Regions from separate parts of the Paenibacillus sp. FSL H7-0350 genome, predicted to be linked through region 2. Evidence: riboswitches for the same ligand, from Rfam matches in the RefSeq annotation. Region 2 holds a riboswitch; the other holds the start of a gene.

Region 1 (7,377 bases), 3.5 Mb from region 2:
TCACTGGCTTCCATGGTTGCCTTCTGGCGTTATGCCAGGCACCGCAAGGATCTGCTGGCCTACGCCCTGCTGACCCTGATCTTCGTCATCGTTCAAGGCGGGATGGGAGCGCTTGCAGTAGTGAAGTCGCAGTCAGCTGCAGTCATGGCCCTGCATATGGGCTTCTCGCTGATCGCCTTCGCCGGTTCGCTGATGCTGGCGCTTGGGACCCGGCGGGCATTCTCCCCTGGAGCGGAACTCAGCACAGGAAGTCCCAAAGTCCGCCCGGCCTTCCGCAACTTAACCTGGGTTACTGCAGTATATTCATATATCGTTGTCTATATAGGGGCCTATGTAAGCCACACCAGCTCCCAGGGCGGGTGCTCCGGCTGGCCGCTGTGCAACGGACAATGGATTCCGGAGATGAGCGGCGGAGTAGGGATCGTATTTGTGCACCGGATTGCGGCGGCGATTCTTTTCCTGCTGACGGCTATGCTTGGGCATCTGGCCTTCTGGAAGTATAAGGAGCTGCCGGAGCTGAGGGCTCTGGGAGTAGCGGCAGTTCTGCTATGCCTGATGCAGGTATTCAGCGGAGCGGCTGTGGTATACACACTGAATAATGAGAAATTGTACATATTTGCTGCGATGTCTCATATTGTGCTGATCTCCGGACTCTTCGGGGTTCTGTGCTACATGAGTGTAAGGGTCTGGCAGTTAAGCGGAGCTGGCAGAGGCAGCAAGTGATAAGCATAAGGCAACGGTGGACGGGATAAGCATAACGTCCTGTTTGAGGAGGAAGGCTATAGTGCGATACGGTAATTTACGACAATGGATCGAGCAACTCCGCAGGGATAAGGATCTGGCAGTGATAGATACGCCTGTTGATCCTTATCTGGAGCTTGCCGAAATTCACCGCCGGGTGGTGCAGGAGGAAGGCCCGGCACTGCTGTTCACGAACGTGCAAGGAACACCGTTCCCGGTCGCTACGAATCTATTCGGTTCAGTCCGGCGCGTCAACAAAGCCTTTGGGACAAGACCGGAGCAGCTGCTGAAGTCGCTGACAACGGCGATGGAGCAGCTGATCCCGCCTTCCGCCGCCGGCTTATGGCGGGAGAAGACGGTGCTGCTTGAGCTGCTGAGGGCAGGGACCAAGAACATACCGCAAGGAGAGGCTCCTGTGCTCGGCGTCTGCAGCAGCAGTGATCCGCTTAAGGAGCTGCCCCGGATCACAGCCTGGCCTAAGGATGGCGGGGCATTCCTCACGCTTCCTCTGGTCTATACGGAGAATATCACCAACCCTAAGGATCATAACCTCGGAATGTACCGGATTCAGATGTATGACGACAGTACCACAGGCATTCACTGGCAGATTCACAAGGGCGGCGGCTTTCATCACTCGCAGGCAGAGCATCTCGGGGAGACCCTGCCGGTGTCTGTCTTCATCGGCGGGCCGCCGGCCCTGATTGCTGCGGCAGTGGCTCCGGTCCCGGAACGGATTCCGGAGCTGCTGCTAGCCTCGCTGATGCTGGGTGGCAAGCTTCCCATGGTGCAGGACCCCTTGGGCGGGCACCGGATTCCGGCAGAGGCCGAGTTCTCCATCCGGGGACGCGTGTCTCCGCTGGAGCGGAGAGCGGAAGGCCCGTATGGGAGCCAGTCCGGCTACTATTCCATGCAGCATGATTTCCCGGTCATGCATGTTCAGCGCATGTGGCACCGCAAGGATGCCATCTACCCGGCGACCATCACCGGCAAGCCGCGCCAGGAGGATTATTACCTGAAGGATTATTTGCAACGGCTGCTCGCTCCGGCCTATCCTCTGCTGATCCCTTCGGTCAAAGCGCTATGGTCCTATTCCGAATCCGGTTCGCAATCATTGACCTCAGCGGTCGTGAGGGAGAGCTATCCGCGTGAGTATATGGTGTCAGCGTTTCGTATCTTAGGGGAAGGCCAGCTCTCCTTAACCAAATTCCTTCTGCTAACTAATGTGCAGGTAGAGCTTACCGACTTTCCCAAGTTGCTGGAAACGGTGCTTGAGCGCTTCAATCCGCAATTGGATCTGACGATCTTTGCCAATACCTCCATGGATACGCTGGATTATACTGGACGCAAGCTGAACCATGGCAGTAAGGCTGTGATGGCGGGCATCGGCAGCCCGGTCCGTCAGCTGCCAAAGACCTATACAGAGGGGCTGCTCCCATCAATCACCGCCGCTGTGCCTTATTGCGGAGGATGTTTAGCCGTTTCCGGTGCATCCTATGAAGAGGACCCGGAGCTGCCGGAACGGCTGGTGGCTGCCTTCAAGGAGAGGGAGACCGACTGGCCTTTGATTGTGCTGGTCGATCAGGCGGAAGAGGCGGTAAGCACGCAGACCTCATTCCTGTGGTCTGTATTCACCCGCTTCAATCCAGCGGACGATATTTATTCGGCGGCTGGGGTACAACGGGGCAGTGTCAGCTATACGCTGCCGATCATTATAGATGCCCGGATGAAGCCGGGATACCCGGAGGAGCTGGCTCCGAGCGAGGATATTGCGAAGCGGGTAGACCGCAATTGGAATCATTATTTTCCTCTAGCGTAGAAGTGAACTTTAAGGAGGGTCAAAATATGCTGCGGACATTACTGGGAGAGCCGCCCCGCGTGAACAGCGGTGTGCTGGCTGAAGCTATGGAATCCATGGCGAAGGCTGCCTCCATGCTGCGCAAGGAGATGGCGGCACATGAAGACCATGACCATGAATACCGCAAGCTGGAAATCTGGACACGGGGCTTGATCTCCTCTCTGGATGAGCTGGAGCAGAGCTGGTTCGCAGCCGCCTTTTTCCGGAAGTCAGTAATAGCCGGTTATATGGATGATATGTCGTCCACCGAGCAGGGGGAGTACGCCAGATATGTGTATTTCTACAAGGATGGCTTCATCCGTGTCTTCTCGCTGCTGGACAAGCTGGGCACGGTGCTGAACAATCTGTACAATCTCAATACAGGCAAGGTGAAAACGCATTTCTCCTACTTTACGGTGCTGAGGCAATTTCAGCTGCTTCATGCGCATCATCCGCTGGCGGACGAACTGGAGCGGATCAGGAATTCCTACCGGGAGCCGGTGGAGAATCTGCGCAAGCGGCGGAATGCCGAGATCCATTACATGAACGCGGAGATGACCGACGATCTCTGGCAGCGTCACCAGGGATTGCATGATAAGATCCGTCTGGAGGATCTGGACAGCCATCTGGAGGATTTGAAGCAGAGTCTGGAGATGGTATGCCAATCACTGGCAGCCGCATACAAGTACGGGAATGCGCAATGGCACAAGAAATTAGCGGTCCCAGGCCCGAAATCCGGGCATGCCCGTTCGTAAAAACTTACCTTTGACAAAAAACTCGAAACTGAATATACTTAGGCATACATTAACTTCTGACATGATACGGAATATATAACTTCATACTATTATCTTATCGAGAGCGGCGGAGGGATAGGCCCGATGAAGCCCGGCAACCGGTTTGAATACAGCTTTACGCTGTACCCAAATGTCATGGTGCTAATTCCTACAATGCCGCCGGTTTTGGGGTATTTGGCAGATGAGAAGGCATTGTCATTATACACACAGGGCCTCTTGCGATCTGCATGGATCGTAGGGGGTCTTTTTATTGCAATGATGGAAGCTAGAACAGAAGGGGGACGCAGCGGTTGATAGAATTGAAGGATATAACCAAGGTGTACGGCAAAGGCAGTAAGCAGGCAACTGCACTCTCTGCGCTGAGCCTGTCGATTAAGAAGGGTGAAATCTTCGGGGTGATCGGTCACTCCGGGGCCGGCAAAAGCACGCTGATCCGCTGCATTAATCTGCTCGAGCGCCCGACTGCGGGCGAGGTGTGGGTGGACGGTGTGGAGCTTACAGCGCTTAGCCAGAGACAGCTGCAAGAGCAGCGGCGCAAGATCGGGATGATTTTTCAGCATTTCAATCTGCTCTCATCGGCTACAGTCTATGATAATATCGCATTTCCACTGCGGCTGATCGGAGCCGGAAGGAATGAGATTGAACAAAAGGTTAAAGATCTGCTCGCCCTGGTTGGACTGGAGGAGCACTGGAATAAGTACCCGGCTCAGCTATCCGGCGGACAGAAGCAGCGTGTCGGGATCGCCCGGGCGTTGGCGAGTGATCCGGACGTTCTGTTATGCGATGAAGCGACCTCGGCGCTTGATCCGCAGACGACAGACTCCATTCTTCGCCTGCTGATGGATATCAACAGCAAATTCCATCTGACCATCGTGCTGATTACCCATGAGATGCATGTGATTCAGAGCATCTGCGACCGTGTTGCCGTGATCCATGGAGGCGGTATTGTGGAGCAGGGTGAAGTGGCCGAGGTATTTCTGAAGCCGAAGCATGAGGTTACCAGGGAATTCATCCGCAGTGAGACCCAGTCGGATGGACCGCTCCGGCAAGCAATTGATGCTGTGCACCCAGGCTACACGAAGTCGGTCAAAATCACTTTTCTCGGGCAAAAGACTTACGGATCCACGCTCTCACAGGTGGTTCAAGGAACCGGGGTTCACTTCGCCATTCTCCATGGCACGATCTCAACGATCAAGGATGTTCCTTACGGGCAGCTGATTGTACGGTTCGAAGGACCTGCCGATGCGGTTGAAGCCACGCTTACGGAGTTAGTAGCGCAAGGTCTTGATGTGGAGGTGATTTCCTGATGGGCGGACTGGATTTTAATAAGATTGATTGGGCAGAAATGCTCGATGCAACGGTGGCTACACTTAACATGGTAGTTATTTCAGGATTATTCACAATTATCCTTGGTTTACCGCTCGGAATTATGCTATATTTATGGGGGAGATCAAATAACACTATTATCAGAGCTGTTTACTCGGCATTATCATTTATCGTAAATATCCTGCGTTCCGTTCCGTTTATCATTCTCATGGTGGCCCTGATTCCGCTCAGCAAGATCATTATGGGCACCTCCATCGGTGTGCGCGGAACCATTCTGGCACTGGTGGTCGGTGCGGCTCCCTTTTTCGCCAGACTGGTGGAAACGGCGCTGCGGGAGGTTGACCGGGGAATTATTGAAGCAGCGCAGGGCATGGGGGCATCCACCGGGCAGATCGTGATGCGCGTCTTGCTGCCGGAGGCTCGTCCGGGCTTGCTTGCCGGAATAACCATTACTTTAGTGACCCTTGTCTCTTATACTGCCATGGCGGGATTTATTGGCGGCGGCGGTCTGGGGGATCTGGCGATCCGTTACGGCTATTACCGTTATATGAAGGAAGTTATGATTATCGCAGTGGCACTGATAGTAATACTCGTCCAACTGCTGCAAATGGCCGGTGACCGGCTGGTAAGACATTTTACACGGAAATAAGGTACGTCCACATATAGCCTTATTCAATAAAACATATGGATTAGAGGGGGATTTACAGATGAAAAAAGTACTGCTTACATTCTTCAGCCTGACCTTGGTATTGGTGCTTGCCGCTTGCGGAAACAACAAGGCCAATAACACCACGAATTCTGCTGCTACAGAACCGACTACAGAGCCTGCTGCGGACCCGGTAACCCTGGTGATTGGTGCTTCTCCTGTACCGCATGCGGAAATCCTCAAAGCGATTGCCCCACTGCTTGAAGCCCAAGGCATTAAGCTGGAAATTAAAGAATTCACAGATTATATTCTTCCCAATACACAGCTTGCCGAGAAGCAGCTCGATGCGAACTTCTTCCAGCACAAGCCTTACCTGGATGATCAGAACGCCAAGAACGGCACAGATCTCGTATCTGTAACTGCTGTTCATGTAGAGCCATTTGGCGCTTATTCCAAAAAAATCAAATCGGTCGACGAATTGGCAGAGGGTGCAAAGGTTGCAATTCCGAATGATGCAACGAACGGCGGACGCGCCTTGATTCTGCTGGCTAAGAACGGCCTGATCAAGCTGAAGGATGACACCAATATTGCCTCTACCAAAGCGGATATCACTGAGAACGCCAAGAAGCTGGATATCATTGAGCTGGATGCAGCCATGCTGCCCCGTCAGCTGGATGAAGTAGACCTGGCGCTGATCAACACCAACTTTGCACTGGATGCTAAGCTGTCTCCTACGAAGGATGCGTTGTTCATTGAAGGCGGCGACTCCCCGTATGCCAACCTGCTGGTAGCCCGTCCTGACAATAAGGATTCCGATGCCATTCAGAAGCTGGCAGCAGCGCTGACATCCCCGGAAGCGAAGGCATTCATCGATAAGCAATATGACGGAGCGATTATTCCGGCATTCTAAGCTTAAGCTTAGGCAAGCTGAGTAATCCTAGTGAGACCAGAAGCAGCCCGGTAGCCGGAATTGGCTAGCGGAGCGGCTTCTGGTTTTTTTGCGAAGCCAGGTGGTTGATCCTACAGACGAAATCCTCTATAATAAAAAAAATCCCGGCCTCTTAGCGGAGGCCGGGATGGTTTATGAAACGGGATTAGAATACCTGAACGACTTCTTCCACGCCTTCTACTTCTTCAATCAGGGCGCGTTCGATCCCGGCTTTTAGCGTGATCGTGGAGCTTGGGCAACTGCCGCATGCACCCATAAGCTTCAGCTTAACGATGCCGTCTTCAACATCAATCAGTTCCACGTCACCGCCATCGCGCTGCAGGAACGGACGAAGTTTATCAAGGACTTCCAGTACTTCATCGTACATGGTTGCGCTTTGTACATTCTCACTCATTTCTCAATCACTCCTTTCGTATGTTTATTATAGTACAAAAAGTTAAAAAATAAAATGGTTAAGGCAGAATAGGGAGATCATCATGAGACCAATTATAGAATTCTGTGCCAGCAACATCGGCCACGGCACTGAACCGCTCAAGCTTAAGCTGGAACAAAACCCTGAATATGATGTAGTGGAGTACGGCTGTCTGAACAACTGCGGAGAGTGTTATCTCCAGCCGTTCGCCATGGTTGACGGGGAGATCATTGAGGCTGATTCCCCTGCTGCTCTGGAAGAGGCCATAGAAGCCGCTATACGAGAGGCAGAAGCCTGGGACAACCTGGAGATTGACTAAACCGCCTGGGTTCAAGCCGGGTTTCATCAGCCGAAATGGCGTTTAGACATCCACAGCACGCCGCTCTTCAGCAGGCGCGGAACCCGGCCCATGACAGAGCGGCGGCCCATCAGGCCGAAACCGGCATTTTTGCCGAGTGAACCGAGAGTTCCCTTCAGCTTAATCTTATGCAGCTTCGGGGTTTCTCCCCGCCACAGTGCCTGAATAATCTGACCCACCTGCTCGCCCTGGGCACCCGCCGCCTGTGCACTGGGGGCGAAGGGCAGGCTGGCACAATCCCCGATCACATAGACCTCCGGATATTCAGCGATATTGTAATATTCCCCGACAATGAGCCTGCCTCCGCGGTCCTTCGG
Region 2 (7,377 bases):
CGCCGGAATCTTGCCGGCTTCGCGGATGAGCTGGGTGATCGACTCGATGTTGACCTTGTAGGTCGCACCCGCCGAGGAGACTACGTTCTCCTCGATCATTGTGCTTCCGAAGTCATTGCATCCGTATTGCAGGGAGAGCTTGCCTACTTCAGGCCCCATCGTTACCCAGGAGGATTGGAAGTTCTTGATATTGTCCAGCACCAGACGGCTGATGGCTACGGTCTTGAGGTACTCCTCCGGGGTCTGGCGGTCCAGCTTCAGGTTCGTATTATCCGGCTGGAAGGTCCAGGAGATGAACGCCAGGAAGCCTTCAGAATCATATTTATTCGCAATGCATTCGTCCTGGGCTTCACGGACACGCAGCAGATGCAGCGCACGTTCTTCCATACTCTCGCCCAGACCGATCACCATCGTGGCCGTTGTATTCATGCCGATCCGGTGTGCGGTCTGCATGACGTCCATCCACTCGCGCCAGGAGCCCTTGAGGCGGCTGATCTTGCGGCGGGTACGGTCATCGAGAATCTCAGCACCGCCGCCGGGCAGGGAATCGAGGCCTGCGGCATGAATCTCACGCATGACCTGTTCCAGCGGCAGGCCGGAGACCTCAACCATTTTCATAATTTCCGCAGGTGAGAAGGAATGCATTGTAATCTCCGGGAACCGCTGCTTGATGCCGCGCAGAATATCCGTATAGTAGCTGAACGGCAGATTCGGATTCGTACCGCCCTGCATCAGAATTTCGGTTCCGTTCACGCTCATGGTCTCCGCAATCTTCTGATAGATTGTCTCATCGGGAAGCACATAGCCTTCCTCCGAACCGGGTCTGCGGTAAAAAGCGCAGAATCGGCAATATACATCACATACATTGGTGTAGTTAATGTTACGGCCAATGACGAATGTTGTCACTGGCTCCGGGTGCCAGCGCTTCATAATAATATCTGCGGCAGCGCCCATTTTCTCAATTTCATTGCTCTCGAACAACGTGACCGTATCTTCCAACTGAAGACGTTCACCCTTCAGTGCCTTATCCAGTATAAGATCGACTGCACTCACTGTTGACGGCCTCCTCTTCATCTATGAAGTCTATGAGATAAATACAATTTGAAATAAAAATAGTCCGTTCTCCCATCGTATCACAATCGGCTGTTCTTGAAAAATGTTTCGCTGCGCAGAACCGGTAATTGACCTTGTCCCAGGCAAAATTAAACAGCAGCACCCGAAGGCACTGCTGCTTGTACGTTCTGCGAATCCCTCATGCCGGGCCAGGTCCGGGGCGCATCGCCTTATTCCAGCTCGCTCCGGGCGGCCTCCAGGGCCTGTCCGAGATCCGCAATCAGATCATCTACATGCTCTATGCCGACAGAGAAGCGCAGCAGTCGGTCATCCACGCCTACAGCATCGCGGATTTCAGCCGGAATATCGGCATGAGTCTGTATCGCCGGATAGGTCATCAGCGATTCGACACCGCCCAGACTCTCGGCGAAGGCGATTAGCTTGATATGGCGGAGCAGCGGCTCCACATAGCTGGCCTCTTTTACCTTGAAGGAGAAGATCCCGGTGTTGCCGGAGGACTGGCGGTTCTGAATGGCATAGCCCGGATGGTCCGGCAGACCCGGATGGAAGACCTCGGCAATAGCCGGATGCTTCTGCAGATAACGGGCGATGGCCAGGGCATTGCTCTCATGCCGCTCCATGCGCAGCGCCAGGGTCTTCATACCCTTCATCAGCTGATAGCTGTCATTCGGCGCGAGAACCGCTCCCAGAGAGTTATGCAGGACGGCCATTTCAGCAGACAATTCTGCGCCCTTGGTCACAATCAGCCCAGCCAGCACATCGTTATGCCCGCCCAGATACTTAGTCGCACTGTGAACCACGATATCTGCTCCAAGCTCCAGCGGGCGCTGGAAGAACGGAGTCAGCAGCGTATTATCTACAATCGTGAGCAGCCCGTGACGGCGGGCCCAGGTACATACGGCTTCGACATCCGTAATCATCATCAGCGGATTGGTCGGCGTCTCAATGAATACGGCTTTTGTCCCCGGCTGGCGGGCCGCTTCCAGTCCATCCAGATCGTTCGTATCTACATAGGAGGCACTGATGCCGTATTTGGAGAGAATCCGTTCCAGCAACCGGTAGGTTCCGCCGTACAGGTCGAGCGACACAATGAGATGGTCCCCTTGTCCAAACAAGGTGAACACCGTAGTCAGCGCAGCCATACCGGAAGCGCAGGCGAAGCCGGCATCCCCGGATTCCAGGGCCGCTGCCGCTTCTTCGAGGACAGAGCGGGTAGGATTTTTGGTGCGGATGTAGTCAAAGCCTGTGCTCTGCCCAAGTCTAGGGTGACGGAAAGCCGTCGCATGATAAATCGGGTAATTAATGGCCCCGGTGGCGGGGTCCTCCATCGAACCAATCTGTGCCAGTCTGCTCTCAATTCTCAGTTTCTCATCCATCTCCATTGCCTCCTGATTAATTACTTCTATTAAGAATAAGTCAACCCTTAGATAAATGCCCCGATATCGTAAGGAGTCTCCTGGTATACATAGTAATTGAGCCAATTAGCGAATAATAAGTTGGCATGGGCGCGCCAGACTGCCGGCGGAGTACGCGTCGGATCATCCTTGGGATAATAGTGCTTCGGCAAGGCAACCTCCAGCCCTTTTGCGATATCCCGGTCATACTCCCATTTCAGCGAGAAGGGATCATATTCCGAATGTCCGGTAACAAAAATCTGCTTCCCGTCATGCGTAGCCACCAGGTACACCCCGGCTTCCTCGGATTCTGCCAGAATCTGCAGCTCCGGGTTCCGCTCAATATCTTCACGGGAGACATCGGTATGGCGGGAATGCGGAACATGGAACACTTCATCGAAGCCGCGCAGCAGCTTGACATTATTATGGCTCATCGTATGCGGAAACACTCCGAAGCATTTGTCCGGCAGACTCACCTTGCGCACACCAAAGTGATGATACAGTCCTGCCTGTGCCGCCCAACAGATGTGCATGGTCGAGGTTACATTCTGTTTGCTCCACTCAAAAATCACTTTCAGCTCTTCCCAGTAGTTGACATCCTCGAATTCAAGTTGTTCTACGGGAGCGCCCGTTACAATCAAGCCGTCGAACCGGCGGTGGCTGATCTCATCAAAGGTTTTGTAAAAGCTCTTCAAATGCTCAGCCGAAGTATTCTTCGACGTATGGGAGCTGGGATGCAGCAGAACAACATCCACCTGAAGCGGGGAATTCCCGATAAGGCGCAGCAGCTGGGTCTCAGTAGTTTCTTTGGTAGGCATCAGATTCAAGATGGCGATCCGCAGCGGACGGATATCCTGATGGAAGGCCTGGCTTTCATCCATTACAAAAATATTCTCACCGGATAACACTTCTTTGGCCGGCAGGCTGTCGGGAATTTTGATAGGCATTGCTGTTCACTCCTTAACTGAAATGGGGTTCCACTTGGTGGTTAATCCTGAGGCAGGGTAGCGAAAAAAGACCTTTCCCGGGCGAGAAAGGTCATATCATGCAGTCATATGCGCCTCTCTCATCTGCCAGAGAACTTCCGCCGGACGAATAACGCCCTGCAAAGCTTCCGCAAGAATTAGCACCGTGCGCTCACACGCCGGTTGCCGGGTTTCATCGGGCTAGTCCCTCCACCTGCTCTTGATAAGATTTAGCTGTATTCAGTTGAATAACCTTAAGCATCCGAAAGATGCTTTTTCTTAAATTTCACTTTAAATCATGAACCTCCTTTTCGTCAAGTCCATACAATGCTGAAGGGGCCTTATGACAGAAAACAATTTCTCTTGTAAGACCCATATCCCGGCGTTATACTAGACAAGTGTTTCAACCAAAATAAACGGCGAAAAGAAGAGGTGAGAGAACAATGGAAGGCGACCCGGGCTCGCGAATATGCGTGCAGAATGAACAACCACACAGGATTAACATCAGCTTGCCGGCGGCGGGAGCCCTTTTTCTTCATGCTCTCGGACCATCTTTTGGCCTTCATCCATGATTGTACCACCGGCCAAGCTGATTTTTTCCGTGTGCTGAAATTAGCATACCCCTGGAGAAGACCAGGGACATAAGGAGTGAATCAGATGAAAATCCGGCTGGTGAATGCAGGGGTTTTTACGCCTATTGACAATATTGAAGAAACTTTAACCGCCCCTGCCGAAGGGTTCTACTGGATTGATGCCGATGTGGAGGACCTTGTAGAGCTTCAGCCTATATACGGACTGCATGATCTGGCTGTGGAAGACTGTCTTAGTGAAGAGGATCAGCGTCCGAAGCTGGAGATTTATGAGAGTCATTATTTCATCGTGGTGAACAGCATCCGGTTCGATGATGAGGAAATTTTCCTCCGTGCGCTTAACGTATTCCTTGGCAGACATTATATTATTACCGTTACGAAGCAGAAGATCCATGAGCTTCGTGTCCTGAAGCCCGTACTGTGGGAGCAGGAGGTCAGTACGCCTGACCGCTTCCTGTATCTGCTGATCGACCTCGTTGTCGACAACTTCTTCTCGGTCGGTGACCGGATTGAAGCGCGGATCGAGAAGCTGGAGGAAGACATCCTCATGCATACCAAGAAATCGCATCTGAGCGAGATCATTGGTCTGCGCAGTGAGATTCTCTGGCTGAAGAAGATGCTCGGCCCGCAGAAGGAAGTTATCAACACGCTCAACAAAAAGGATCTTCGCCTGATCGACGATCAGCTGCAGAAGTATTTCAGCGATATCTATGAGAATGCGGTCAAGATCTCTGAAACCTTCGAAACGTACCGCGATCTCATGGGCAACTTACGCGAAGCTTATCAGTCCAGTATTGCGAACCGTGCCAATGAAATCATGCGTGTATTTACGGCAATTACCACCATATTCATGCCGCTGACCGTGATTACCGGGATCTACGGCATGAACTTTGACAATATCCCGGAGATCCACACCGAGTACGGCTACTATGGCGTCATTGCTGTCATGGTGACGCTAGGCTGCGGAATGCTCATTATCTTCCGTAAGAAGGAGTGGCTATGAAGCAGGGCGGACGAATACGAAGGACGAAGGCACCGTATACCCGGCTATTCCGGGATGCGGATAGCCTTCGTCTTTTTGGTATGCCACCAGTATGTAATGCGTCTGCGCCGATGAAAAATCCCGGTCATCAGGACCGCAGATTGGGGCCGCTTCAGGCCGCCGGTCACCCCCTTACAAAGGGGCAGCCATTCCAAGAGCGGCCGGATGCTCCCGCCGGAAGCGGATGCGGATCAGCCGCAGGCGTTCGTAATACAGATCGAGTCCGTCAGCAGGAACGAAAGGTTCACCGTAAGCTTTGTAAAGAACAGGCTTCAGGAAGTTGTCGCCGATCAGTTCATAGGCTGTCCAAATATTGTTCTGTTCTTCGGGGCTCACTCCGCTCAGCTCCAGGGCAATAAGCTTCTCGGCCGAGTATCCGTCCTTCTCCAGCTCCTCTACTACTTCAAGCACTTCACGGCGGGAAACTCCGCTAAGCACTCTGAGCTGCTCCATTCCTTGCCCCTCTTCGATCCCCTGTAATAGAACACGCCGCAGTCTCAGCCGCTCCAGCTCCTTCTTGTACTTAAGCTCCTTCTGCTTATATTGCCAGGATACGAAGCTCTCTTCGTCTATTGTATGATTCACCCAGCTTAGCGGAAAATCATGCTCACGCTCAGCCGCTGCGGTGATACTGAGCCAGTCCGCTCCATACTGTGTGGCTTTGCCTTCACCTACACCTGGAAGCTGTAGCAGCTCCTCCTCCGTGCGGGGAAGAAATGCGCTGATCATGCGCAGCAGACGGTTGCTGGCCAGGATATAAGGCGCTTTCCGTTCGCCGGAGGCCTTCCCTCTGCGCCAGGAGCACAGCTCCTCGAAGATCGCTTCATTCCCGTAATGCTCACTGTAATACTGCAGCTTAAGCTGCTCCTGGCTGCGGCTGCTGAGATTATCCTCGTCATGAAATACCCCGTCAATCAGCGGGCGGTAGCCATCCCCCATCTTCACGGCAAGCTCGTGCCGGTATACACACAGCATCTCATTCCATGATCCGCCTTCATACCACAGGCTATCGCCCGTCTCCTGTTCGCCGGAGAAATCACGCCAGCCAAGACGCCACTGCCCCTCTTCCTCTCCAATCCACAGCTGGGCAAAAGTCTCCCCATCCACTCCTGATCTTCTGCACAAACGGTTCATAAATACGATCTGCATATGAATCCCTACTTTCGTCGTCTTACAGTACGCATGACATATTTGAACGCAAAAAAGCACCTCTCCCACGAAATTCGTGAAAGAGGTGCTTCCTCTTAAATGCTATACTGTTAAAACCTAGGATACCATATATTACGTAACAGTCAATGCCTTTTTGTCAGGAGATCCTACTTGCGGTCCAAAGCCAGCTTGGCCAGACCCAGTGCACCCGACAGACCGGCGTTATCTCCAAGCTGCGGAGGCACAATATAGCTGCCAATCTCTTCATTGAGCGCTGGATGCTGCACATATCCGCCGAGCAGCTCCCGCAGCTTGGCATGAATCAGCGGGAAGAGCTGGCTCTGCTTCATCACACCGCCGCCCATTACGATCTTCTGCGGCGAGAGGATCAGCACATAGTTCATAAGAGCATGAGCCAGATAGTGGGCCTCCATCGCCCAGGCCGGATGATCTGCAGACAGCTCGCCCGCCGGCTTACCCCAGCGCTTGCCGATGGCCGGACCTGCTGCCAGACCCTCCAGGCAATCGCCGTGATAAGGGCAGAAGCCTTCGTAGTGGTCCTCGGGATGACGACGAACCAGAATATGTCCCATCTCGGGATGGGACAGCCCGTGAACGAGCTTCCCGCCCACCACAGCACCGGCACCGATCCCGGTACCTACAGTGATATACAGGCAGCTATCCAGACCTTGCGCTGCCCCCCAGGTGTATTCGCCCAGCGCTGCGCCGTTCACATCTGTATCGAAGCCGATCGGAACCTGGAATTGCTCCTCCACGGCTCCCACCAGATTATAACCGCCCCAGTGCGGCTTGGGTGTGGTTGTAATATATCCATAGGTGGGGCTGCCAATAACGGGATCAATCGGTCCAAACGAGCCGATCCCGATAGCCTCCACAGCTTTTCCGCTGAAATAATCCATTACCTGGCTCATAGTCTCCTGAGGAGTGGCAGTCGGAAAGCTCACCCGGTCGATAATTGTCCCGTCCTCATTCCCGATACCGCATACAAACTTTGTTCCTCCTGCTTCAATCGCTCCCAACAATTTCACTGCAGCGTTCCCCCTTCTCCTGATGCATCCATATGCTGTTGCTTCTATTAACTTTCAATGGTTTCCTGCGCTGGAACTGATCGGTTGACCAGCCCGAGCGCGGTAATAAAGCGT

The links. Region 2 has a riboswitch for S-adenosylmethionine ahead of metA (homoserine O-succinyltransferase). Riboswitches for the same ligand answer to the same signal wherever they lie in the genome.
Region 1: it holds a riboswitch for S-adenosylmethionine, as region 2 does, so the genes downstream of both, NYE24_RS13980 (methionine ABC transporter ATP-binding protein) here and metA (homoserine O-succinyltransferase) in region 2, are expected to answer to the same signal.

The regions. Positions count from the first base shown of each region.
Region 1 is NZ_CP151972.1:3,060,511-3,067,887, reverse strand. It holds gene NYE24_RS13995 (COX15/CtaA family protein) at 1-723, shown strand, start outside; gene NYE24_RS13990 (UbiD family decarboxylase) at 785-2,557, shown strand; gene NYE24_RS13985 (Cthe_2314 family HEPN domain-containing protein) at 2,584-3,330, shown strand; SAM riboswitch class I at 3,422-3,557, shown strand; gene NYE24_RS13980 (methionine ABC transporter ATP-binding protein) at 3,660-4,676, shown strand; gene NYE24_RS13975 (methionine ABC transporter permease) at 4,676-5,344, shown strand; gene NYE24_RS13970 (MetQ/NlpA family ABC transporter substrate-binding protein) at 5,403-6,251, shown strand; gene NYE24_RS13965 (NifU family protein) at 6,436-6,684, opposite strand; gene NYE24_RS13960 (YuzB family protein) at 6,767-7,021, shown strand; gene NYE24_RS13955 (NAD(P)/FAD-dependent oxidoreductase) at 7,048-7,377, opposite strand, start outside.
Region 2 is NZ_CP151972.1:6,600,823-6,608,199, reverse strand. It holds gene mqnC (cyclic dehypoxanthinyl futalosine synthase) at 1-1,053, opposite strand, end outside; gene NYE24_RS29650 (aminotransferase class I/II-fold pyridoxal phosphate-dependent enzyme) at 1,284-2,450, opposite strand; gene metA (homoserine O-succinyltransferase) at 2,498-3,415, opposite strand; SAM riboswitch class I at 3,532-3,663, opposite strand; gene corA (magnesium/cobalt transporter CorA) at 4,091-5,026, shown strand; gene NYE24_RS29635 (HRDC domain-containing protein) at 5,198-6,214, opposite strand; gene NYE24_RS29630 (ROK family protein) at 6,382-7,263, opposite strand.